One region of the Phenylobacterium immobile (ATCC 35973) genome, then DNA from elsewhere that is predicted to be linked to it. Evidence: predicted binding sites of a transcription regulator. Region 1 holds the regulator's gene; the other holds the start of a gene.
What was found. The regulator HrcA, encoded in region 1, represses chaperone genes, less so after heat shock. The targets are predictions, from matches to a motif close to GTTAGCANTCNNNNNNNNNGANTGCTAAC.
Positions count from the first base shown of each region.

Region 2: a site for HrcA is predicted at 9,138-9,166, ahead of groES (co-chaperone GroES). Genes of this name have one in related genera too.

Region 1 covers NZ_CVJQ01000001.1:459,335-471,037, forward strand. The annotation lists gene BN1313_RS02240 (AmpG family muropeptide MFS transporter) at 1-481, opposite strand, end outside; gene BN1313_RS02245 (YifB family Mg chelatase-like AAA ATPase) at 553-2,079, opposite strand; gene gshB (glutathione synthase) at 2,226-3,173, opposite strand; gene BN1313_RS02255 (transglutaminase family protein) at 3,240-4,055, opposite strand; gene BN1313_RS02260 (YraN family protein) at 4,089-4,463, opposite strand; gene rsmI (16S rRNA (cytidine(1402)-2'-O)-methyltransferase) at 4,460-5,326, opposite strand; gene hemW (radical SAM family heme chaperone HemW) at 5,368-6,522, opposite strand; gene rdgB (RdgB/HAM1 family non-canonical purine NTP pyrophosphatase) at 6,519-7,118, opposite strand; gene BN1313_RS02280 (DUF2975 domain-containing protein) at 7,220-7,747, shown strand; gene BN1313_RS02285 (helix-turn-helix domain-containing protein) at 7,754-7,984, shown strand; gene rph (ribonuclease PH) at 7,981-8,697, opposite strand; gene hrcA (heat-inducible transcriptional repressor HrcA) at 8,761-9,825, shown strand; gene grpE (nucleotide exchange factor GrpE) at 9,841-10,389, shown strand; gene dnaN (DNA polymerase III subunit beta) at 10,530-11,648, shown strand; gene dapE (succinyl-diaminopimelate desuccinylase) at 11,655-11,703, shown strand, end outside.
Region 2 covers NZ_CVJQ01000001.1:922,332-934,034, forward strand. The annotation lists gene ileS (isoleucine--tRNA ligase) at 1-455, shown strand, start outside; gene lspA (signal peptidase II) at 518-955, shown strand; gene BN1313_RS04685 (DUF3035 domain-containing protein) at 1,046-1,597, shown strand; gene BN1313_RS04690 (TraB/GumN family protein) at 1,594-2,562, opposite strand; gene mutL (DNA mismatch repair endonuclease MutL) at 2,601-4,460, shown strand; gene BN1313_RS04700 (VOC family protein) at 4,523-4,927, shown strand; gene BN1313_RS16260 (hypothetical protein) at 5,042-6,460, shown strand; gene rsmD (16S rRNA (guanine(966)-N(2))-methyltransferase RsmD) at 6,500-7,069, opposite strand; gene BN1313_RS04715 (pseudouridine synthase) at 7,072-8,493, opposite strand; gene tadA (tRNA adenosine(34) deaminase TadA) at 8,506-8,952, shown strand; gene groES (co-chaperone GroES) at 9,220-9,507, shown strand; gene groL (chaperonin GroEL) at 9,567-11,210, shown strand; gene BN1313_RS04735 (hypothetical protein) at 11,267-11,703, opposite strand, start outside.

The DNA of each region.
Region 1 (11,703 bases):
CGGCCAGCGGCCCCTGGCCCTCTGTCCCGCCGATCTCGATGCGCCAGGCGTCGATGGCGATGTCGTGGGTGGCGGTCGAGAAGCCGACCAGCACGGCCAGGGCCGCCATCAGCCCGAGGTTCGCCGCTGGATTGAGGCCGGAGACCAGCCACAGCCCGACCATGGTCACCAGCTGGCAGACCAGCATCCAAGACCGACGCTGCCCCAGCATGCGCCCCAGAAGCGGCAGCCGCAGCCGGTCGACCAGCGGCGCCCAGAGGAACTTGAACGAGAAAGACAGGGTGGCCAGGCTGAAGAAGCCGATGACCGCCAGCGACAGGCCCGCATCGCGCAGCCAAACCGACAGGGTGTCGAAGATCAGCATGTAGGGCAGGCCGGATGCGAAGCCCAAGCCCAGCATCGCCAGGGACCGGCGCTGTAGAAAGATCGCCAGCGCCCGCCCAATGCTGCGCCTATCCGTAACGTCCTGCTCGGCCGTCATGGGTCCCCCGCCGTAAACAGCAGACCTTGCCTTGCCTTGACCGGGCCGTCCATCGTCGGGTCGAGGGCTTCCTACGCCGTCGCACCGGCGCCGAGCGCCTGCCCCATCGACCCCAGGGCCCGCCGGTAAATCAGCGCTTCGGCCAGGTGCGTCCGCCGGACCACGTCGGAGCCTTCCAGGTCGGCGATGGTGCGGGCCAGGCGCACCGCGCGGGTCCATCCGCGGGCGGTCATGGTTCCACCGCCGGCGGCCTTGGCGAGGAGGGCGCGGGCGGGATCGTCGAGGCCCGCGGCCTTCTCCAGGCCCTCGCCGCCGAGCACGGCGTTGAGCACGCCGGAGCGTTCCAATTGCACGTCGCGCGCGGCGGAGACGCGGGCCGCGACCTCGGCTGAGCCTTCAGCGGGCGGCGGCAGGGCCATGTCGGCGGCGGTCACGGGCGGCACGTCCACCTGCAGGTCGATGCGGTCCATCAGGGGGCCGGAGATGCGGTTCTGGTAGTCGGTCTGGCAGCGCGGGGCGCGTCCGCAGGCGCCGCGGCCGGGACCACCGGACCCGCAGCGGCAGGGGTTCATCGCCGCCACCAGCTGGATGCGCGCCGGATATCGTACGTGAGCGGCGGCGCGGGCCACCATCACCTCGCCGGTCTCCAACGGCTGGCGCAGGCTGTCGAGCGCCTGGGCGGAGAACTCCGGCAGCTCATCGAGGAAGAGAACGCCGTTGTGCGCCAGGCTGACCTCGCCGGGCTTGGCCTTCGGCCCGCCGCCGGTGAGGGCCGCCATGCTGGCCGAATGGTGCGGGCTGCGGAACGGCCGGGCGCGGGTGATCTCGCCGCGAGAGATCAGGCCGGCCATGGAGTGAACCATGGATGTCTCGAGCAACTCCTGAGCCGAAAGCGGCGGCAGAATGCCCGGCAGGCGCTGGGCCATCATCGACTTGCCAGACCCGGGCGGGCCGCAGAAGAGCAGGTTGTGGCCGCCGGCTGCGGCGATCTCCAGGGCGCGTTTGGCCTGCTCCTGGCCTTTCACCTCGCGTAGGTCCGGGACGGCCGGTCCCTCCGCCAGCTCGCCACGCGACGGCTGGGCCAGGAGTTGGGTCCCGCGGAGGTGGTTGACCACGGCCACGAGGGAGGGCGCGGCCAGGATCTTCAGGTCGCCGGCCCAGGCCGCTTCCGGCCCGCAGGCCGCAGGGCAGATCAGGCCCAAGTCCATACCGGAAGCGGCGATCGCCGCCGGCAGAACGCCGGACACCGGCGCGATCCGGCCGTCCAGCGACAGCTCCCCTACCGCCGCCCATTCGGTGAGCGTGTCCGGCGGGATCACCCCCATGGCGGCCATGACAGCGAGCGCGATGGGCAGGTCGTAGTGGCTGCCTTCCTTAGGCAGATCGGCGGGCGCCAGGCTGGCGATGATCCGCTTGCCGGGAAGCGCCAGCCCCAGACCGGCGAAGGCGGCGCGGACGCGCTCGCGGCTTTCGGCGACGGCCTTGTCGCCAAGGCCGACCAGAATGAACTTCTGCTCGCCGCTGGTGAACTGGACCTCGACATCGACGCGCACAGCGTCCACGCCCCGGAACGCGACCGTCGTCACCCGCGCCGCCATGCCCTCAATACCTTGTGTCTAGATCTGACTTATCCACAAACCTCAGCATGTTGCGGGGACCAGATCAAGAACAGAAAGAGAACTTAAGCGGAAATCGAGACAATACCGTCACTTACCGCAGAAACTTCCAGAGCTACGTCTAGTCGCTAGCCGGCGGCGCGGATGTTCTCGATACGCTTCCACATGATCTCAGTCGCGTCGATGCCGGTGAAGGCCTTGAGCGCCACAGCACCGGTCGGCGAGGTCACGTTGATCTCCGTCATGTAGTCGCCGATCACATCGATGCCGACGAACATCAGGCCGCGGGCCTTCAGCTCGGGGCCGATGATGCCGCAGATTTCCAGGTCTCGGGCGGTCAGCTCGACCGGCTCGGCCTTGCCGCCGACGGCCAGGTTCGAGCGAATCTGGCCCTTGGACGGCACGCGATTGATCGCGCCTACGGCTTCGCCGTCGATCAGCAGGATGCGCTTGTCGCCCTTGGTCACGCTGGGCAGAAACTTCTGCAGGATGACCGGCTCGTTCGAGAGCAACGCGTGGATCTCGAGGAGGGAGTCCAGGTTCGGATCGTCCTTCAGGTGGCGCGTCACGCCCGAACCGCCGCGGCCGTTCAGGGGCTTCAGCACAACGTCGCCGTGACGCTGGCGGAAGTCGGCGATCGCGGCGCGATCAGCGGTGATGAGGGTCGGCGGCTGGACGCCGGGGAACTTGGTGACGAACAGTTTTTCGGGCGCGTTGCGAACCTCGACGGGGTTGTTCACGACAAGCGTCTTGGGGTGCACCGTCTCGAGGAAGAAGGTCGAGTCGATGTAGTTCATGTCAAAGGGCGGGTCCTGCCGCAGCAGGATCACGTCGAAGGTGGACAGGTCGACGCGGGTGAACTCGCCGAGGGTGACGTGGTCGCCCTTGCGGCGCTGCACGTTCACCTGGCGCCCCCGGGCCGAGACCCGACTATCCTCCATGGCCAAAGTATCGGTGGTGTAGACGAAGAGCGAATGGCCGCGGGCCTGGGCCGTCTCCATCATCAGGAAGGTGGTGTCGCCTTCGATGTTGATGTGCTCGATCGGGTCCATCTGGACGGCGATGTTCAACGGCATGGTCTGCTCCCCCGAAACGTGCGTCTGCAAATAGGCGCAAGCCGGCCGGATGGCCAGACGGTGACGCTAGTTCAGGCGCAACCGCACGCGTTCGCGCTGGGCGCGCGCGGTCACTGCCGCCCCGCCGTCCAGCACCGTGGCGCGAGCCAGGGCCTCAAGCGCGCCGGCCAGGGCGCCCTGGCCCTCACGCGCGGCGGCGACGTCCAGCCAGGGCCGGTGGTCGGCGGGGTCGATCAAGGCCCGGCGCAGGGCGGCGCGTTCGGCGCAGGCGTAGTCGCCGATCAAGGTCGCCTGGGCGTAGACGGTGTTCTGCAAGCGTAGCAGCACAGCCCGGTCGCTGACGGGCTCCATCAGTCGATCCAGACGATCTGCGACGTTGGGCGTCAGCCCGGCGTGCAGGGCGCGCCGCGTCAGTTCGGACGGAAGGACGACGCGGCCTTCGCTGAAGGGGTCCAGCGCCAGCGGTCCCTCGTCGGTCTCGATGCGCAGCAGGAAGTGCCCGGGAAAATCGACGCCCTGCACCTTCAGTCCGCAGGCCCGGGCGGCGTGCAGGTAGAAGACGCCCAGGGTCACGGCCAAGCCTTTGCGCCGTTCGCTGGCCGACAGGATGTCGGAATTGGCGGGGGAATCGCTCGACAGAAGATCGCCGTTCAGGCGCAGATCGCCGGCCATGGCCTCGGCCAGGGCCTCTTCCGGTCCCTCCGACTGTAGTCGCAGTCTCAGGCGTTCGACACCGACGCCGGCCAGGTCGCGGGCCGTCTGCGGATCGCGGCGGGGGTCTTCGTGGATGGCGCAGGCGATCGCCGCTTCCAGCAGGGGGAAGTCGCCGTCCTGGGCCTCGCCGGCCTCGCTGAGCGCCGTCTCGGCCTCTTTGCGGTCCATACGCTTCAACGGAATTCTTCGAATCGCCGGCGCTCAGGCGCCCTTCCATGCGTCGGGAATATGCATGGGAAGCCGACCGGGTGCGAGTGCGATCAGGTCCAGCCGCACGACCGCCGTGCGTAGGGACGGCCGACCCTGCGCCACGGCGAGGCCGGCGCGCCTCAAGCGATCACGTTGGTCAGCGCTGACGGCCTCCAGCGCCTGAGCGATGTCGGCGCGGTGCTTGACCTCAACAATGCAGAGTGTCCGCCCACGGATCGCCAGAAGGTCGATCTCGGCCTGCGCCGCCTTCAGGCGAAATCCCAGGATGCGATAGCCCTTGGCCATCAGCCAAAGCGCTGCGCGCCATTCCCCAGCGCGCCCGCGTCGGCGCGCTTCCAGTCCGCGGCGGGCGCGGACCTGGTTCACCGCCCCTGTAACTCCAAAGCGCGGCGATAGAGGTCGCGGCGGTTCAGACCCAACGCCTTCGCCACCTCGGCGGCGGCGTCGGCGGGTTTCAGCCGGATCAGCGCGGCGGCCAGCGCGGCGTCGGCGTCCTCCGGCGCAGCCGCGAGTTCTTCCCCAGGGCCAACCAGGATGACGATCTCACCCTTCGGCGCATCCAGACGCGGGTCGGCAGCCAGATCGCCCAGCCTGCCGCGATAGAGTGTCTCGTACATCTTGGTCAGCTCGCGGCCGACCACCGCCTCGCGGTCGCCAAGCACTGCAGCCATGTCGGCAAGGCTCGCCGCCAGGCGCGAGCCGCCCTCATAGAAGATCAGCGTCGCGCGCACGCTCAGCAGGCCTTCGAGGAAGCTCCGCCGGGCCGCGGACTTGGGCGGCGGGAAGCCGGCGAACAAGAAGCGGTCGCTGGGCAGGCCGGCCGATGCGAGTCCCGCCAGCAACGCCGAAGCGCCGGGAATGGCGAAGACGGGTAATCCCGCCTGCGCGGCCTCGCGCACCAGCCTGTAGCCAGGGTCGGAGACCAGCGGCGTGCCAGCGTCCGAGACCAGCGCCACCCGTTGGCCCATCGCGAGCGCCGCCATGATCCGTGGTCGGGCCTCTTCCGCGACGTGATCGTCGTGCCGCATCATCTTGGCGGAGATTCCGTAGGCGGCGAGCAGCTTGCCCGTCACCCGCGTGTCCTCGGCCAGCACCAGATCGGCCGCATTGAGCACGTCCAGGGCTCGCAGGGTGATGTCGCGCAGATTACCGATCGGAGTCGCCACGACATAGAGGCCCGCCGCCAGCGGGGCGTCGTCGAACACGGGCGTGGGAAGGTCGCGGGCCATCGCCGAGGCTTCGCGCCTGTGGCCACGCAACGCAAGCCCGCTTAACGGGGAGGAGTTCCGGCCTGGGCCAGTTCGAAGGTCAGTCGGTCGAGGACCAGCCGCCCGGCTGGCGTGGCGCGCAGGCGTTCTGGATCTTCGGCCACGAGGCCCAGCTCAATGAAGGGCAAAACCGCCGCTGGGGTCAGCCCCAGCGCCGAAAGCTCGGCGAAGGCCACGCCGTCCTTGATCCTCAGCCCGCTGAGCAGACGCTCCTCGGCGATCTGGGCGGGGTCCAGGGCTTCGACGCTGGCGAAGCCCAGTCCTGTCTCACCCACGCGGGCGATGTAGTCGCCAGGTTTCCGCTCGGCCTCCGTCGCCCGCCGGGTGTCGGCCTGGCGGATGCGGCCATGGGCGCCGGGGCCGACGCCGACGTAATCGACGCCGCGCCAGTAGACGAGGTTGTGCCGCGACCGCGCGGCCTCGCCGCGGGCGTGGTTGGAAACCTCGTAAGCTTCGAATCCCTCGGCCTCGAGGGTGTCCTGGGTCGCGGCATAGAGCGCCTCGCCCATCGCCTCGTCTGGCGTGCTCCAGGCCCCGCGGGCGACGGCGCGCCCAAAGGCGGTCCCGGGTTCGATCGTCAGCTGGTAGGGTGAAATGTGCTCGGGGCCGAGATCGACGATCCGCCGCAGCGCCTCGGTCCAGGCGTGTGGCGTCTGATGGGGCAGGGCGTAGATCGCGTCGAGCGACAACCGCGGAAACACCCGCGCCGCCTTCACCGCTCTCAAGCCCTGGCCGGCGTCGTGATCGCGGCCGAGAAACCTGAGGGCCTGATCGTCCAACGCCTGGAGCCCCAGGGACAGGCGGTTCACGCCCGCGGCCGCGAAGGCGGCGAACCGGGCGGTCTCTGCGTCCGTGGGATTGGCCTCAAGGGTGATTTCCAGGTCGTCGGTCGGTGTCCACAGGGCGCGCGCTGTCTCGATGATCTGCGCCGCCCAGGCAGGATCCATGAGGGAAGGCGTTCCGCCGCCGAGGAAGATCGAGACGAGGCTGCGTTCGCCGGTCAGGGCGCGCTGGCTGGCGAGGTCGGTGAGGATCGCAGCCGCGAGGCTCGCCTGTTCAGGCTGGCGGCGATCGCGCACCACGTTGAAATCGCAGTAGGGACAGATGCGCGCGCAATAAGGCCAGTGGACGTAGATCCCCAGCTCGGCGGCGCTCACAAGAGCGCGGCCTTGAGTTTGGCGAAGGCCCGGGCGCGGTGGCTGATGGCGTCTTTCTGGACGGGGTCCATCTCGCCAAAGGTCTCGGCGTGGCCATAGGGCTGGAAGATCGGATCATAGCCGAAGCCGCGGGTTCCACGCGGCGGAAAGGCCAGTGTGCCATCGACGCGGCCCTCGACCACCACCGCCGGGCCGTCCGGCCAGGCGACGGCCAGGGCGCAGGTGAACCAGGCGGAGAAATCGAGCGCGTCCTCTTCGCCCAGCCGGTTGGCGACCCGTTGCATGGCGCGCGCGAAATCCTTGTCGGCGCCGGCCCAGCGGGCGGAATAGACCCCGGGATCGCCGCCAAGGGCGGTGACCGAAAGGCCGGAGTCATCGGCGATGGCGATCAGGCCGGAGGACGCCGCCGCTGCTCGGGCCTTTAGGAGGGCGTTGCCGACGAAGGTCGTCTCGGTTTCCTCGGGCTCGACCAGCTTCAGTTCGCCGGCGGTGACCAGCTGGAAACGGCCGTCGAGGATCTCGGCGAGCTCACGCGCCTTGCCAGGATTATGCGTCGCCACCACCAGGCGCGCGCCGCTCTCGAGCTTCAAGACCATGCGAATTCAACTCCTGTGCGCGCCCAACGCCGTCCATTGCCTGATATTCACTTGAGATGCAGCCCTGCAGAGGGATGATCAGGCACAGAAGAGGGAGGCGGATGCGCGCGCTCGGTCCAGGTTCGGTGTCCAGTTTCCTGAAGGTGATCCTGGACGTCGTCTATATCGGCCTGTGGGTCGGTGTGGTCGTGGTTCTGGGCATCACCGCCGCCGCCGTGCTGCTGAGCTTCAACCCGGACCTGATGCCGGACGTGATGGTCAGCGCCGAGGCCGGCGAGATGGTCCGGCGAGGGCCGGTCTGGGCGGCGGGCCTGGCCGCAGCCGGTGTCTACATGGCCGGCGTCCTGGTGATTGTCGGCACGCTTCGGCGCATCTTCGCCACGCTCACGGCGGGTGATCCCTTCCATCCGGACAACGTCGCGCGCCTGCGCCTGATCGGTCTTATCCTGGCGGGGTTGGAGATTGGCCGTTACGCGTTTTGGATGGTGGGCGCCTGGTTGCCCGGCGTGCGCGCCGTGGAACCGAACTTCAGCCTGACCGCCTGGTTCTCCGTGCTTGTGGTTTTCGTCCTGGCCGAGGTCTTCCGCGAAGGCGCCCGCCTCCGCCGTGAAGCCGAACTGACGATCTGAGGAACCATGCCTGTCCGCATCCACCTCGATCGCGTGCTCCTGGAACGGCGCATGTCGCTGGCCGAGCTGGCCGACCGCGTCGGCGTGACCAGCGCCAACCTGGCAATCCTCAAGACCGGTCAGGCCCGCGCCCTGCGCTTTGCGACCCTGTCCTCTCTCTGCCGTGAGCTCGACTGCCAGCCCGGTGATCTGCTTGCCTACGAGCCGGGGCCGGAGGAGCCGTTCGAGGAGGGTTAGGCCGCCACCGCGGCGCGCTGCAGTTCGCAGAGTTCGCCGATGCCTTTGCGGGCCAGGGAGAACAGCGCCTCGAATTCGGCTTGGCTGAAGCCCCGCTTTTCGCCGGTCGCCTGGATCTCAACGATGTCGCCGGTCCCGGTCAGGACGAAATTGGAGTCGGCCTCGGCGTTTGAATCCTCGTCGTAGTCGAGATCGAGCACGGGCGTGCCCTTGAAGATGCCGCAGCTGACCGCCGCCACCTGGTCAATCACCGGATCACTGGCGACGGAGCCAGCGTCGACCAATTTGCGGGTCGCCAGCCTCAGCGCCACCCAGGCGCCGGTGATCGCTGCGGTGCGCGTGCCGCCGTCGGCTTGAACCACGTCGCAGTCGATGGAGATTTGGCGTTCGCCCAACGCCTTCAGGTCGATCACCGCGCGCATGGAGCGGCCGATCAGCCGCTGGATCTCCTGGGTGCGGCCCGATTGCTTCCCGGCGGCGGCCTCGCGCCGGCCGCGGGTGTGGGTGGCCCGGGGCAGCATGCCGTACTCGGCGGTGACCCAGCCTTGACCCTTGCCACGCAGGAAGGGCGGCACGCCGTCCTCCAGGCTGGCGGTCACCAGAACCTTGGTGTGGCCGAAGCTGACCAGGCACGAGCCTTCGGCGTAGCGATTGACGCCCGTCTCGATGGTGACGGCGCGCAGAATGTCAGGGGAACGGTCTGAGGGACGCATTTCAAGCTCTCCAACACGGCCGGCGCTTGAACCGGCGAGGCTGCGGCTTATCCTAGAAGCGACGTGACGACACCCCTGTTCTCCACCGGCCCTTCCCTGGGCGAGCTCGACAGCCGTGCGCGGGACATCTTCCGCCGTATCGTCGAGGGCTATCTGGAGACGGGCGAGCCCGTCGGCTCACGCACCCTGGCGCGGAGCGGCCTGCACCTGTCGCCGGCTTCGATCCGCAACACCATGCAGGATCTGACTCAGCTGGGCCTGCTCGGCGCGCCGCACGTCAGCGCCGGCCGACTTCCGACACATGCGGGTCTGCGCCTGTTCGTCGACGGCCTGCTCGAGGTGGGCGACATCGCCGCCGAGGACCGCCGCGCCATTGACGCGCGGCTGCAGGCCCACGGCCGCAACTACGAGGACGCCATGAATGAGGCCACCGCGATCCTGTCCGGCCTCGCCGGCGGCGCGGGCGTGGTGGTGACCCCGGTCCGAGAGGCCGGCGTTAAGCACGTGGAGTTCGTAGCCCTGGGCGGCGACCGCATGCTGGCGGTCATGGTCTTCGCCGATGGGTCGGTGGAGAACCGCCTGGTGCGCTTCGCCGCCGGAGTCACGCCGGCTGACCTGCAGGAAGCCTCTAACTTCCTCAACAGCCGCCTGCGCGGCCGCACCCTCAATGAAGCACGGGTCGATCTCGACGCCGAACTGAAGCGGGCGCGGCGCGAACTGGACGAGACCGCCGCGCGGCTGGTCGAGGACGGCATGGCCGCCTGGGGCGGCGGTGAGGCCGATGAGCGCGCCCTGATTGTTCGTGGCCGGGCGAACCTGCTGGACGACGCCGAGGCGGCTCAGGATCTGGAGCGCGTGCGCCTGTTGTTCGACGACCTGGAGCAGAAGGGCCAACTGATCCAATTGCTCGACGGGGTGCGTGACGGCGAGGGCGTGCGCATCTTCATTGGCGCGGAAACCCGTCTCTTTTCGCTTTCGGGTTCCGCTGTGATCGCCGCACCCTATATGACGGGCGGCCAGCGCGTGCTCGGCGCCATCGGCGTGATCGGGCCTGCGCGGTTGAACTACGCCCGGGTCATCCCGTTGGTGGACTACACCGCCCGCGTGCTGAGCCAGGTCTTGGAGTGAGAATTCAGGTTAGCGATGAGTGAAGAACACACCCCTGCCGAAGAAATCGCCGAAATCGAAGACGGCCTGGAGGCCACGGCCGACGAGGTGCTGGCGCTCCGCGCGGAAGTCGCCGCGCTGAAGGAGCAGATCCTCCGCGTCGCCGCCGACGCCGAGAACACCAAGCGGCGCACCGAGCGTGAGGCCAATGACGCCCGCGCCTATGCGATCCAGAAGTTCGCGCGCGACCTGCTGGGCGTCGCGGACAATCTGTCTCGCGCCATGGCCATGCCGCCGACCGTCGAAGACCCCGCCGTGAAGAACTTCATCGTCGGCGTCGAGATGACCGAAAAGGAGCTGTTGTCGGCCTTCGACAAGAACGGCCTGAAGCGCCTCTCGCCGGGCAAGGGCGAGAAGTTCGACCCCCACCAGCACCAGGCGATGATGGAGCAGCCGGCCGACGACGTGGCTCCCGGTTCGGTCATAGCCACCTTGCAGGCAGGCTACGAACTGCTGGGTCGTTTGGTCCGCCCGGCCATGGTCGTTGTCGCCGCCAAGGCCCCGGCTGAGCCGACCGCCCACTGATCGTCCACAGAAGCGTGGCGGGATACGCGACGCGCTCTAGCAAGCCCGGGTTTTTTGGTTAATCTCGGCAGTCCTTTTCAGCCGGGGGATAGGGCGGAAAGGCGTGATTCGCCGCGCCCTTTCGCCAGTCGGGACGCGATATGAAGCTGACGATCGAACGGGCCGCCCTCTTGAAGGCGCTGGGCCATGTGCAGAGCGCCGTAGAGCGTCGCAATACGATTCCGATCTTGTCGAACGTGCTGCTCTCAGCCGAGCGTGAGCGCCTGACGTTTTCGGCGACCGATCTCGACATGGAGATCATCGACGAGGCCTTCGCCCAGGTGGACCAGCCCGGCCAGATCACCGCGCCCGCGCACACCCTCTATGAGATCGTCCGCAAGCTGCCCGAAGGCGCCGATGTCTCTCTGAGCTTCACCGGGGAGGATCCGCGCCTGACGATCCAGGCCGGGCGCTCGCGGTTCAACCTGCCGGTCCTGCCGGCCGGCGACTTCCCTGTGATGTCGTCGGATGGCCTTTCGGGCCGGGTCACCGTCGATGTGACCGACCTTCTGCGCCTCATCGACAAGACCCGCTTCGCCATCTCGGCGGAGGAGACGCGCTATTATCTGAACGGCCTCTACTTGCACACGGTGGTCGAGGACGGCGTGCAGAAGCTGCGCGCCGTGGCCACTGACGGCAGCCGCCTGGCGTTGGCCGAGATGCTAGCGCCCGAAGGCGCGGCGGGCTCGCCGGGGATCATTATCCCCCGCAAGACCATCGCCGAGGCGCGGCGCCTGCTGGATGACGCCGGCGAGAGCGTCGAGCTGCGCATCAGTCCCCAGAAGGTCCGCTTCGAATTCGCCGGCGCCGCGCTGACCTCCAAGGTGATCGACGGCAACTTCCCCGACTATGGCCGGGTGATCCCCCGCGACAACACCCGTATCGTGATGGCTGACGCCAAGCTGCTGGCCCAGGCGATCGACCGCGTCGCCACCATCTCGGCCGAGAAGAGCCGTTCGGTGCGCATGGCCATCGAGTCCGGCAAGTGCGTGCTGACGGTGCGCAACATGGAGGCCGGCCAGGCCGTCGAGGAGTTGGAGATCGACTACGACGGCGACGCCTTCGAACTGTCGTTCAACGCCCGCTACCTGATGGATATCACCGACCAGATCTCCGGCGAGACCATCGAGATGCGTTTCGGCGGGCCGAACGATCCGGCCCTGGTGCTGGACCCAGCCGACGCTGACGTCCGCTATATCCTGATGCCGCTCCGGGTCTGATCCTTCATGCTCGACGTTGTTGAGTTCACGCGGACGCTGATCCGGCGGCCGTCGG
Region 2 (11,703 bases), 460 kb from region 1:
GCTCCAATGTCCTGCGCGTGTTCCCGAATACGCCGGGCCAGTGGCGCAATGACGCCGAAGCTGCGCGCTGGGCCAAGGTGCAGACCGTGACCCGTGCGGTCACCGGGGCGCTGGAGGTCGAACGCCGCGAGAAGCGCATGGGTGCGGCCCTGGAGGCTGCTCCGGTGGTGCATATCGCCGACGCCGACCTGCGGGCCGCCTTCGGCGGCTTGGACGCCGCGGAGGTGTTTCGCACCAGCCAGGCGACCCTGGTCGCCGACGAGGGTCCGGCCGACGCCTTCCGTATCCCTGAAGCGCCCGGCGTGGCCGTCCAACCTGTGAAGGCCGAGGGCGCAAAGTGCGCGCGGTCTTGGCGGATCCTGCCGGAAGTGGGGTCCGATCCCCGCTATCCGGACCTGTCGTTGCGCGACGCGGACGCCGTCGCAGCGTGGGACGCGAAGGCTGCTGCGGCGTGAACGCTGTCCCGCGCGCCTGGGCGACGCCACGCGGCCTGGCCGCGCTTGCGATCGCCGCCGCGATGATCGTCCTCGACCAGGCCAGCAAGGCGTGGATTCTCTATGGGCTGGACTTGCCGGACCTGGGGAGCGTCGCGCTGTTCTGGCCTTTGCGGTTGACCATGGTCTGGAACCAGGGCGTCAGCTTCGGTCTGCTGCAGGCTGGCCACGACGCCGTACGGTGGGCGCTCTTCGCCTTTTCGCTTGGGGTCGCCGGCGTACTGGCGGCCTGGGCGCTGAAGGCGACACGATGGCTCACCACGGTGGGCCTGGGTCTGGTGATCGGCGGGGCGGTCGGCAACGCCATCGATCGCGCACGATTCGCCGCCGTGGTGGACTTCATCGACGTCCAGCAGATCGGCTTCTTCCCGTGGATTTTCAATATCGCCGACAGCGCCATCACCGTAGGCGTCTGCTTCCTGCTTTGGGACAGCCTTAGAAAAGACAAGCCGCAAGCCTGACTAGAGCGCGACGTTGGCGCAGGGTCGCGATTGCGCTATTGCCGAAGACAAGATGTAGCCGGGGGCGGCTGAAGGAGCTTTTGGAAGTTGATGAGCGTCAATCGGATCATCCTCGCCTCGGTGCTCGTGGCCCCGTTGGCGCTCGGCGCCTGCCAATCGACCCGCAGCGCGCTGGGCATGAACAAGGTGACCCCGGACGAGTTCCGGGTGGTTTCCAAGGCGCCTCTGGTGGTGCCGCCCGACTTCTCCCTGCGGCCGCCGGCGCCGGGCAAGCCGCGCCCGCAGGAGCTTCAGCCTGAAAGCGCCGCCCGCGCCGCCCTGATGGGTCAACGCGCCAGTGAAGACCGCACCGACGGCGAGAAGATGCTGGTGGCTAAGGCCGGCGCCGACAAGGCCGATCCGCTGATCCGCTATGTCGTCGACGACGAATTCGGCGACGTCGCCCACAAGGACAAGAGCTTCGCCGATCGCGTGATGTTCTGGCGCGCCGACGGCGCTCCGGCCGTCGCTTCAGCCGGCTCTGACACGCCGGCGCCCGTGGATGCGGCCGCCGAACAGGCGCGCGTCGAGGCCCTGACCGGCGGCAAGCCGGTGGTTATCTCCCGCGGCGGCGGCGGCAAGATCAAACTTCCTGGCCTCTAGGACGCCGGCTCGATCGTCTCGCCTGGCGTTGTGACCTCCAGGCCTTTCGCGCGCAGTTGATCCAGTACGCCGCCCTGCGCCAGCAGGGGGCGTAGCGGCACGAGCGCGATCGCCGAGCCAGGGGTGGCCAGGGCCGCCTCGATGGCCGCCGCCGTGTCGCGCTTGACCCGGGCGTCGAGCGCCTGGGCGCCGGGCACGAAAGCGATGCAGCGCTCGAATGTCCGCTCATTGTCGAGCGCGGCGCGGACGTCGCCTGCGGCCCAGGCGCGCGCCGCCTGGCGCGTCACCTCAGGCCCGGCTTCGATCTGGGCGATCACCTCGTTCAGGCAGGCGCGCCCGGCGGCGTCGGGCGTGCGGATGATCGCCCCAAGCTGCGGGCCGAGATCATAGCTCTTCTCCACGATCGGCTTTCCGGCCTGATGCGCCAGAAGCTTGATCAACTTGGTGGGGTCGGTCGTGGTGAGCTCGAAATGCTCGCGGTAGTCAGTCGACATCATCAGGCCGGCAGCAAGAGGGTGGTGGGTGCGATAGCGCTTGGCGGGTTGAGCGATCTGCTCGCGCGCCGCGGCGAAACGGCGTCGGCCTTCGGCGTCCATGCGCTCTTCATAGGGCTGGGATGAACGCAGACGCAGGTAGTTCACCCCAGCGCCCAGAGCCCCGAGGGTTTTCACCCGAAAATTCTCGAAGGGCAGGATGACCACCCTGGCCTTCGCCAGTCGTCGGTCGAACACCGTCCTGTCCCATTGCATGCGCTTAGGGGCGAGGCTGGGGACGCCCAGGACGTAGGCCGTCGCTGATCCGTTCGAGACGGTCCACCAGGCGGGGCCGGGATCGGCGGCGGTGACCACCAATTCCTCGACCAGGGCCTCGTTCGGATCCGCCGGCGCCAGCGGGATCTGGGCGGCGGCTGGCTGGCCCAGCAGCCAAGCCCAAAGCAGCAATGCGGCGACGCGACGCTTAACCATGTTTCGCCCTATAGTCCGACTCAAGGACCGCTCCAGCCATGCCGATTCGCCGCCTTCCCCCTGAGACCGTCAACCGCATCGCCGCTGGCGAAGTGGTCGAGCGGCCGGCCAGCGCGGTCAAGGAGCTCGTCGAAAACGCCCTCGACGCGGGCGCGACCCGCGTGGAGGTGCAGGCCGACGGCGGAGGCCTGTCGCGCATCCTGGTGGCGGACGATGGCCAGGGTTTGGCGGCGGACGAACTGGCGCTGGCGGTGGAGCGGCACGCGACCTCGAAGCTCTCGCCAGACGCCGAGGGCGAATATGACCTGTTGCGGATCGCCACGCTCGGCTTCCGCGGCGAGGCCCTGCCGTCGATCGGCTCGGTGGCCAGGCTTGCGATCGCCAGCCGCGCGCGCGGGACCTCCGGCGCCTTCGCCATCCTTGTGGACGCCGGCGCTGTCGGCGCGGCCCATCCGGCGGCTTTTCCAGGGCCGCATGGAGCGCGGGTCGAGGTGCGCGACCTGTTCTACGCCACGCCGGCGCGGCTCAAGTTCATGAAGTCCGAACGGGCCGAGGCCCTGGCCATCACTGAGGAGCTGAAGCGCCAGGCCATGGCGCATGAGGACGCCGGCTTCTTCCTCGACCTGGATGGTCGCCGTGTCCTGAAATTGCCGGCCGAGACCAAGGGGCCGGAAGGCCGCTTGGCTCGCCTGTCGGCGATCATGGGCCGGGAGTTTTCCGACAACGCCGTCGCGCTGGACCAGGAACGCGAAGGCATCCGGCTGACGGGATTCGCCAGCCTGCCAACCTACAACCGCGGTAACGCGGCGCATCAGTATCTATTCGTCAACGGCCGCCCGGTGCGCGACCGCCTGTTGCAGGGCGCCTTGCGCGGCGCCTACGCCGATTTCCTGGCCCGCGACCGTCATCCTCTGGCGGCGCTTTATCTGGAGATCGATCCGACCCAGGTGGACGTCAACGTCCATCCCGCCAAGGCTGAAGTGCGTTTCCGCGATCCCGGTCTGGTGCGCGGCCTGATCATTGGCGCCCTGCGCCACGCCCTGGCGAGCGCCGGACATCGCGCATCGACAACGGTCGCCGGCGCGGCGCTGGGCGGCTTCCGCCCGGGCTACGCCGCGCCGCCGCCCGCCACGGGATTCTCCGCCTGGCGCCAGGGCGGCTGGGCGCCGCAACCCTCGGGCCAGTCGATCCCCGGCCTCACGGACGTCTCAGCCCGGGCTGAACCAAACTGGACTGAACCGGTCTGGCAGGCGAATTCGCTGGGGGACGCGGTGACCTACGCCGCCGAGGCCGTCCAACCGGCCTATGAAGCCCAGGACTTCCCCCTCGGCGCCGCCCGCGCCCAGGTGCACGAGACCTACATCGTCTCCCAGACCCGTGACGGCGTGGTGATCGTCGACCAGCACGCGGCGCATGAGCGGCTGGTCTATGAACGGATGAAGGCGCAGATGGCCGACGGCGGCGTGGCGCGCCAGGCGCTGCTGATCCCCGAAGTCGTCGAGCTGGATCCCGCCGAGGCCGAGCGGGTCGTCGGCCGGGCGGGCGAGCTGGCGGCCCTGGGTCTGGTCGTCGAGGCCTTTGGGCCCGGGGCGATCCTGGTGCGCGAGACACCGGCGCTGCTGGGCCAGACCGATGCGGCCGGCCTCATCCGCGACATCGCCGACGATCTGGCCGAGCATGACCAGGCGCTGGCGCTGAAGGAGCGGCTGGAGGACGTCTGCTCCACCATGGCCTGCCACGGCTCGGTGCGGGCGGGTCGCCGGCTCAGCGCGCCGGAGATGAACGCCCTGCTGCGCGAGATGGAGGTCACCCCTCATTCGGGCCAGTGCAACCACGGCCGGCCGACCTATGTCGAGTTGAAGCTCGCGGACATCGAGCGGCTCTTCGGTCGTCGCTGACAGGGCAACCCGGGGCGAGGGCGGACGTTGAGCCGACAGACGCCAACATCCAGGAGCAGCCCATGGAACTGTCTCGCGGTCGTTTGATCGATCACGTGCACCTGCGCACTCAGAACCTGCCCGCCACCGCCGCCTTCTATCGCGCTGTCATGGCCGCGTTGGAAATCCCGATCACCGGCGAAGACGACGAACACTTCAGTGTCGACGAGTTGTGGATCGACGTTGGTGAGCCGGCGACCCACGTCCACCTGGCGTTTCAGGCGCGTGATGAAGCCATGGTCCAAGCCTTCTATGACGCCGCCTTGCAGGCCGGTGGCCGCGATAACGGCGCGCCGGGCGTGCGTGACTATCATCCCGGCTACTACGCCGCCTTCGTGCGCGATCCGGAGGGCAACAACATCGAAGCGGTGCACCATGGCCCGCACCGCCGATCCGCCGAAGCGGTGGTGTTGACCTGGGACGCGTGAACCCGGCCGGCAACATTAACCGTACCTGACCGTTGGCTTCACTGCGGGGCCAATCTGGGCCGCGCATGTTGCAGACGACGCACTCCAGCGTCCGATGACCGCAAGGTGACTCCCATGTCCCGCACTCGTTTGAAGACCACGCTCATCTTGGGTCCTAGCCTTCTCGCTATGGCCCTGGCGTCGTGCCGCGATGAGGCCCAGCAATCCGCCGCCCGGCCACTGGAACCGCTCAGCGGCTATGAAACCGTCGCGGCTCTGCCCGCGGCGCCGGCGGCGCGTGTCGCGCCGGTCCCTCAGAGCGCCGGCTATCAGCTGGCGGAGCGGGCCTATGGGCTGCAGGAAGCGTTCTATGATGCGCCGCCGGCCTACGGCTTCGACTACGACGGTCGCCAGGGCATGGCCTGGGAGACCGAGGACGACTGGTCGATGTACGCCGACCCCTATGGCGACCAGGAGGTCTATTACTATTATCAGCCCGACGCGCCGCGGCCGTACTTCGTGCGTGACAGCCAGTACGGCTATGGCTTCGACGCCGCCGGAGTGCTGATCGCCCTGTTCGACAGCAACGGTCGCTACCTTGACCGCGATCAGTTCCGCGGCGCAGCGCCGCTTGCCGGCCGCTATTACGCCAACGGCGGAGATCTGCGCCGCGCGGCGCGCAATCGCGCGCCAATCCGGCAGGAGGTCTGGCGCACCCGCGCGCCGCGCGTTCAGGCGACTGCTCAACCCTGGATTCGCGCCGTCCGCAACGACGCCGACTGGCGCGCCTGGCGTGATCGCGATGATCGCGGTGATCCTGCGCCGCGTTTTCGGGCGAGGCCCCAACAAGTCGTCTTCGAACAGGACCGCACCCGCGACCTGCAGCGCGAACGCTTGCAGCAGGATCGGCGGCGACAGGTTCTTGAACAGCGTGATCGCGAGCAACAAGTCCGCCAGCAGCAGGCCGATGCGCAGGCCCACGCCCGCGACCAGCAGCAGGCGAATCGCGATCAGGCGGCGCGCGTACGCCAGGTCCAACAGGGTCAGCGGGAGGCACAGCAGAGCCGGGTCGCCGCGCAACGCCAGCAGCAGGCGAATGAGCGTCAGCAGCAAGCCAATGCGCGCCAACAACAGGCGGACCAGCGTCGTCGGCAGGCTGAGCAGCAACAGCAACAGCAACAGGCCAGCCAGCAACGGGCGAATGAACAACGCGCCCAGCAGCAGAGGGCGCAACAGCAGGGTCGCGAGCAGCAGGCCCAAGCGCAACGGGCTCAGCAGCAGGCGAAGCAGGAACAGGCGCGCGCCCGCCAGCAACAGCAGCAGGCGGCCCGCGAGAACGCGGGGCGCCAGCAGGCGGCGCAGGCCAGAGCGCAACAACAGCAGGTGCGTCAGGCCCAACAGGCCCCGCGCGAAGCTCAACGCCAACAGCAACAGGCCGCCCGCGCGAACCCCGCCGCTGATCACGCCCGCGAAGCCGCAGCGCGCGCGAAAGCGGACCGACCGCAGCAGCAAGCCCCCGGTCGGAACCGCGGTCCCGAGGGCCGGCGCGACTAGCCGCCAGGCGGGCGGCCACTCAAAGCCGTCCTCGCCCGCCTAGCCGCCGGCGAGCTTCAGGAAGTGGACGCGGGCCGCGCCATAGTCGCGGACGTCGAGACCTTCGTACCCTGGGGCCAAGATGTCGGGTTCCTCGGCCCCGCGCTCGAAGACGACCAGGGCGTCCTTCGCCAACCAGTCGCCCTCGATCAAACCGGCGAGCGCCTGTTCGCCCAGCCCCTTGCCGTAGGGCGGATCCAGGAACGCCAGGTTGAACGACGGGCCATCGGCGCCAGGCCGCAGGCCCAGGGCGGTGGCGTCGCGCCGATGCACGCGGGTTCGGCCGAAAAGGCCAAGCGCGTCGATATTGTCGCGAATCGCCCCGCGCGCCATCTCGTCGGTCTCTATGAAGAGCGCGAACCCCGCGCCGCGGGATAGCGACTCAAGACCGAGTGCGCCTGAGCCGGCGAAGAGGTCGATGACACGCCTGCCTTGCAGGCCGGTTGACCAGGGCGCGTGCTCAAGGATGTTGAACACCGCCTGGCGCGCCCGATCTGCGGTCGGTCGTGTCAACGCCCCCGGTGGCGCGGCCAGGGTCCGGCCACGAAATTCACCCGCTACAATTCGCAAAGTTAGCGGCCTCCGTCGGGTCCGCCACGGCCAGGCTTGGCGCCGGGTTTGGGGCCGGGCTTGCGACCGGGTCGTGCGGGACGCGAAACGGTCGGCGCGGCGGCGCCGGCCGTATTGGCAGGACCTGAGCGGTCCGAGGCGGCGCGTTCCGGTTTGGGGCGCTGGAAGCCTCGCCCGGTCGATGGGACGGCCTTTGTGGGTCGGATGACGCTGCGGCCCGGCTTGGCCGCGGCCGGAGGCTTGCCCTTCTTGCGCGGCGAATTGCCGGAAGGAGGCTTTCCATCGGAGTAGAAATACTTCACCGGCCGCGCCTCGCCAGGCTTCAACGGCCTGCCGTTCTTGCCCAGGGCCGGCTTGGCGTAGATCGGCGAGGCCGCCTTGTCCTTCTCTACGAAGGGCCGGCTTTTGCCAACGCCGTGCGGACTGGCCTTCGGCTTCGCCTTCGCCCAGCCGGCCTTGTAGACCTTCTTTTGCGGCGCCTCAGGCGGAGAAGGGACCATGGCGTCGGCGGGCGTGCGGCGAGGCCGGTTGGGCGTCGCTGGTCGCCGGTAGAGCGGCCGCTCACCCGCCGGCATGTTCGCGGGGTCGATATAGTCGACCATCTGCTCACGCAGGACCCGCGGACCGATCTCGTCCACCTCGCCAGGTTCTAACGTGCCGAGCGCAAACGGTCCGTAGGAGAGGCGCAGCAGGCGGTTCACCTTCAAGCCGACGGATTCCAGCACGCGGCGGACTTCGCGGTTCTTGCCCTCGGCCAGGGTGATGGTGATCCACAGGTTGGCGCCGGCTGGGCCCTCTTTGGCCTTGTCCAACGTAGCTTCGATCGGGCCGTAGTGGACACCTTCGACGGTGACGCCGGCCTTCAGGGTGTCGAGCTTGGCCTGGGTGATCCGGCCGTGGGCGCGCGCTCGGTAGCGCCGCGGCAGGGCCGTCGCCGGCAGCTCCAGAGCGCGCGCCAGTTCGCCGTCGTTGGTGAGCAGCAGCAGGCCTTCGGTGTTGATATCGAGCCGGCCGACCGAGATCAGACGCGGAAGTTCGCCGGGCAGATTGGCGAACACCGTTGGTCGACCCTGCGGGTCCTTGTGCGAGGTCACCAGGCCAACCGGCTTGTGATAGCGGAACAGCCGCGTCGGCTCGGCGTCGCCGACCACTTCGCCGTCCACCGTCAGGATGTCGCCGGGTTCAACCTTGACCGCCGGCGTCGTCAGCGTCTGGCCGTTGAGCGCCACGCGACCCTCGGCGATCAGCCGTTCTACGTCGCGGCGCGAGGCGACTCCGGCGCGGGCGAGCGCCTTGGCGACGCGTTCGCCCTCGCCGCCGGCGGCAAGGATGACGTCGTCATCGCCGTCGTCTTCGCCATTGTCTTGATGAGGCCGGGCTTGACCTGGGCGATAGGCGCCGGTTCGTAGGGGATCGTGGACCATGATCATCGCACCATGCGCATCGCCCTTGAGGCGGCGCAAGCCGCAGCCGACGCAGGCGAGACGCCCGTCGGCGCCGTCGTCTTCGATATCGTCACTGGCGAAGTAATCGCTCAAGCCGCGAACCGCCCGATCGCAAGCCACGATCCGACCGCCCACGCCGAGATCTTGGCCTTGCGGGCGGCGGCCCAAAAGCTCGGCAACTACCGGTTGACCGGCCTAGGCCTGGCGGTGACCCTTGAGCCTTGCGCGATGTGCGCGGGCGCCGTCAGCCATGCGCGCATCGGTCGGCTGGTGTTCGGGGCGACGGACCCGAAGGGCGGCGCAGTGGTCTCCGGGCCGAAATTCTTCGACCAGCCGACTTGCCACTGGCGCCCGGAGGTTGTCGCAGGCGTGCTCGCTGAAGAGGCGTCCGTGCTGCTAAAAAGCTTCTTCCGGGCGCGTCGGGGGACTCGCATTTGAGATAGTTTGTTTTTCTTCGGCCGAGGCCTTGCATCTGAGCGGGGGAGGATTATTTCCGCGGCTGCCCAATCTGGGCGTTTCCTCCCAAGGAAGAACAAACTTTAAGGCTGGGCTCACGCCCGGCCTTTTTTGTTTTTATCAGCCTTCCTTGACTCCGAACCGACTGGAACCTACTTCCGCCTCGCGTTGGCACTCGTGGCTGGCGACTGCTAACGGCAGTCGCCAATGGCTAAGGCCATCGCAGCAAATTCGGATGGAGAATAATAAATGGCGTTTCGTCCCCTCGGAGACCGCGTCCTCGTCAAGCGTGTCGAGGAAGAGGAAAAGACCAAGGGCGGGATCATCATTCCCGACTCCGCGAAGGAAAAGCCGCAGGAAGGCGAAGTGATCGCCACCGGCCCCGGCGCCCGCGATGACAGCGGCAAGATCCAGCCCCTCGACGTTAAGACGGGCGACCGCATCCTGTTCGGCAAGTGGTCGGGCACCGAGGTTCGCCTCGAAGGCCAAGACCTGCTGATCATGAAGGAAAGCGACATCCTGGGCGTGGTCTCCTGATCGGCCGAGCCGACCTTTAGAGACCCCTCCCGGACATCCCCTAGAAAAGAGAGACAACCATGGCTGCGAAAGACGTTTATTTCGCCTCTGACGCGCGCGACCGTATGCTGCGCGGCGTCAATATCCTCGCCAATGCGGTGAAAGTGACCCTCGGCCCCAAGGGCCGCAACGTCGTCATCGAGAAGTCGTTCGGCGCCCCGCGCTCGACCAAGGACGGCGTTTCCGTCGCCAAGGAAATCGAGCTGGCGGATCGCTTCGAGAACCTCGGCGCCCAACTGATCCGTGAAGTCGCCTCCAAGACCAACGACAAGGCCGGCGACGGCACCACGACCGCCACGGTCCTGGCCCAAGCCATTGTCGTCGAAGGCCTGAAGTCGGTGGCCGCGGGCATGAACCCGATGGACCTGAAGCGCGGCGTCGATAAGGCCGTCGCCAAGGTCGTCGAAGAGATCAGGAACACCTCGCGCAAGGTGACGAGCAATTCGGAAATCGCCCAGGTCGGCACCATCTCCGCCAACGGCGACACCGAAGTCGGCGAGATGATCGCCAAGGCGATGGACAAGGTCGGCAACGAAGGCGTCATCACCGTCGAGGAAGCCAAGACCGCCGAGACTGAACTCGACGTCGTCGAAGGCATGCAGTTCGACCGCGGCTACCTGTCGCCCTACTTCATCACCAACCCGGACAAGATGGAGGCCGATCTCGAAGAGCCCCTCATCCTGCTCTTCGAAAAGAAGGTTTCCTCGCTGCAGCCGCTGCTGCCGGTGCTGGAAGCCGTCGTTCAGTCGGGCCGTCCCCTGCTGATCATCGCTGAAGACGTCGAAGGCGAAGCCCTGGCCACCCTGGTGGTCAACAAGCTGCGCGGCGGCCTGCGGGTCGCGGCTGTCAAGGCGCCGGGCTTCGGTGATCGCCGCAAGGCGATGCTGGAAGACATCGCGATCCTGACCGGCGGTCAGCTGATCAGCGAAGACCTCGGCATCAAGCTTGAGAACGTCAGCCTCGACATGCTCGGCAAGGCCAAGAAGGTCACCATCGACAAGGACAACACCGTCATCGTCGATGGTGCGGGCGACAAGGACGGCATCGAAGGCCGCATTTCGCAGATCAAGCGTCAGATCGAGGACACCACCTCGGACTACGACAAGGAAAAGCTGCAAGAGCGTCTGGCCAAGCTGGCCGGCGGCGTGGCCGTGATCCGCGTCGGCGGCGCGACCGAAGTCGAAGTTAAGGAAAAGAAGGACCGCGTCGACGACGCCCTCAACGCGACCCGCGCGGCCGTCGAGGAAGGCATCGTTCCCGGCGGCGGCGTGGCCCTGCTGAAGGCCTCCAAGGTCCTCGACGGCCTGAAGGGCGACAACGACGACCAGGACGCGGGCATCGCCATCGTCCGTCGCGCGCTGCAGGCTCCGATCCGTCAGATCTCGGAAAACGCAGGCGTCGAAGGTTCGATCGTCGTCAGCAAGGTGCTTGAAAACGCCTCGCCGACCTTCGGCTTCAACGCCCAGACGGAAGAGTATGTCGACCTGATCCAGGCCGGCGTGATCGACCCGGCCAAGGTGGTTCGCACCGCCCTGCAGGACGCCGCCTCTGTGTCTGGCCTGCTGATCACGACGGAAGCGGCCATTGTCGAAGCGCCCAAGAAGGGCGGCGGCGCGGCCGGCGGCATGCCCGACATGGGCGGCATGGGCGGCATGGACTTCTAAGTCCGATCCACTCGAGCGAAATGAAGGGGGCGGGGCCGCGAGGTCCCGCCCTTTTTCTATGGCGCGCGCAGCTGGACGATGACCGCAGGCCAAGTGAGGACACCTTGCAGGGCGCGCAGGTCGCCGGCCTGGCGGGTGAGTTCCAGCGCCTGCTCATCGCGGGCGGCGGCTGCGTTCAAGGCGCACTCCGACGCCCAGGGCGCAAAGCGGCGATGGCCGCTCAGCGCCGCGCGCGCGGCGTGGACAACGGCGGCGAGGGCTGCGTCATAGGCGGTCTCGAAGGCGGGATCGTTGTCGCGCAGGATCCGGTCTGAGACCGCCTGCACGCGCGCCGGACCGAGGCGGTGCGGCTCGCCGACAAGCGAAGCCCAGACATCATCCAGCAGATGGGACGCCTCTGACAGGCTCTCGTGCGGCGCGGCGGCGATCAGGCGTTGGGCGCAGGCCGCGGCGAAGGCCGCCCGCCCCGCGCGGTTGAGCCGCATGGACTGGC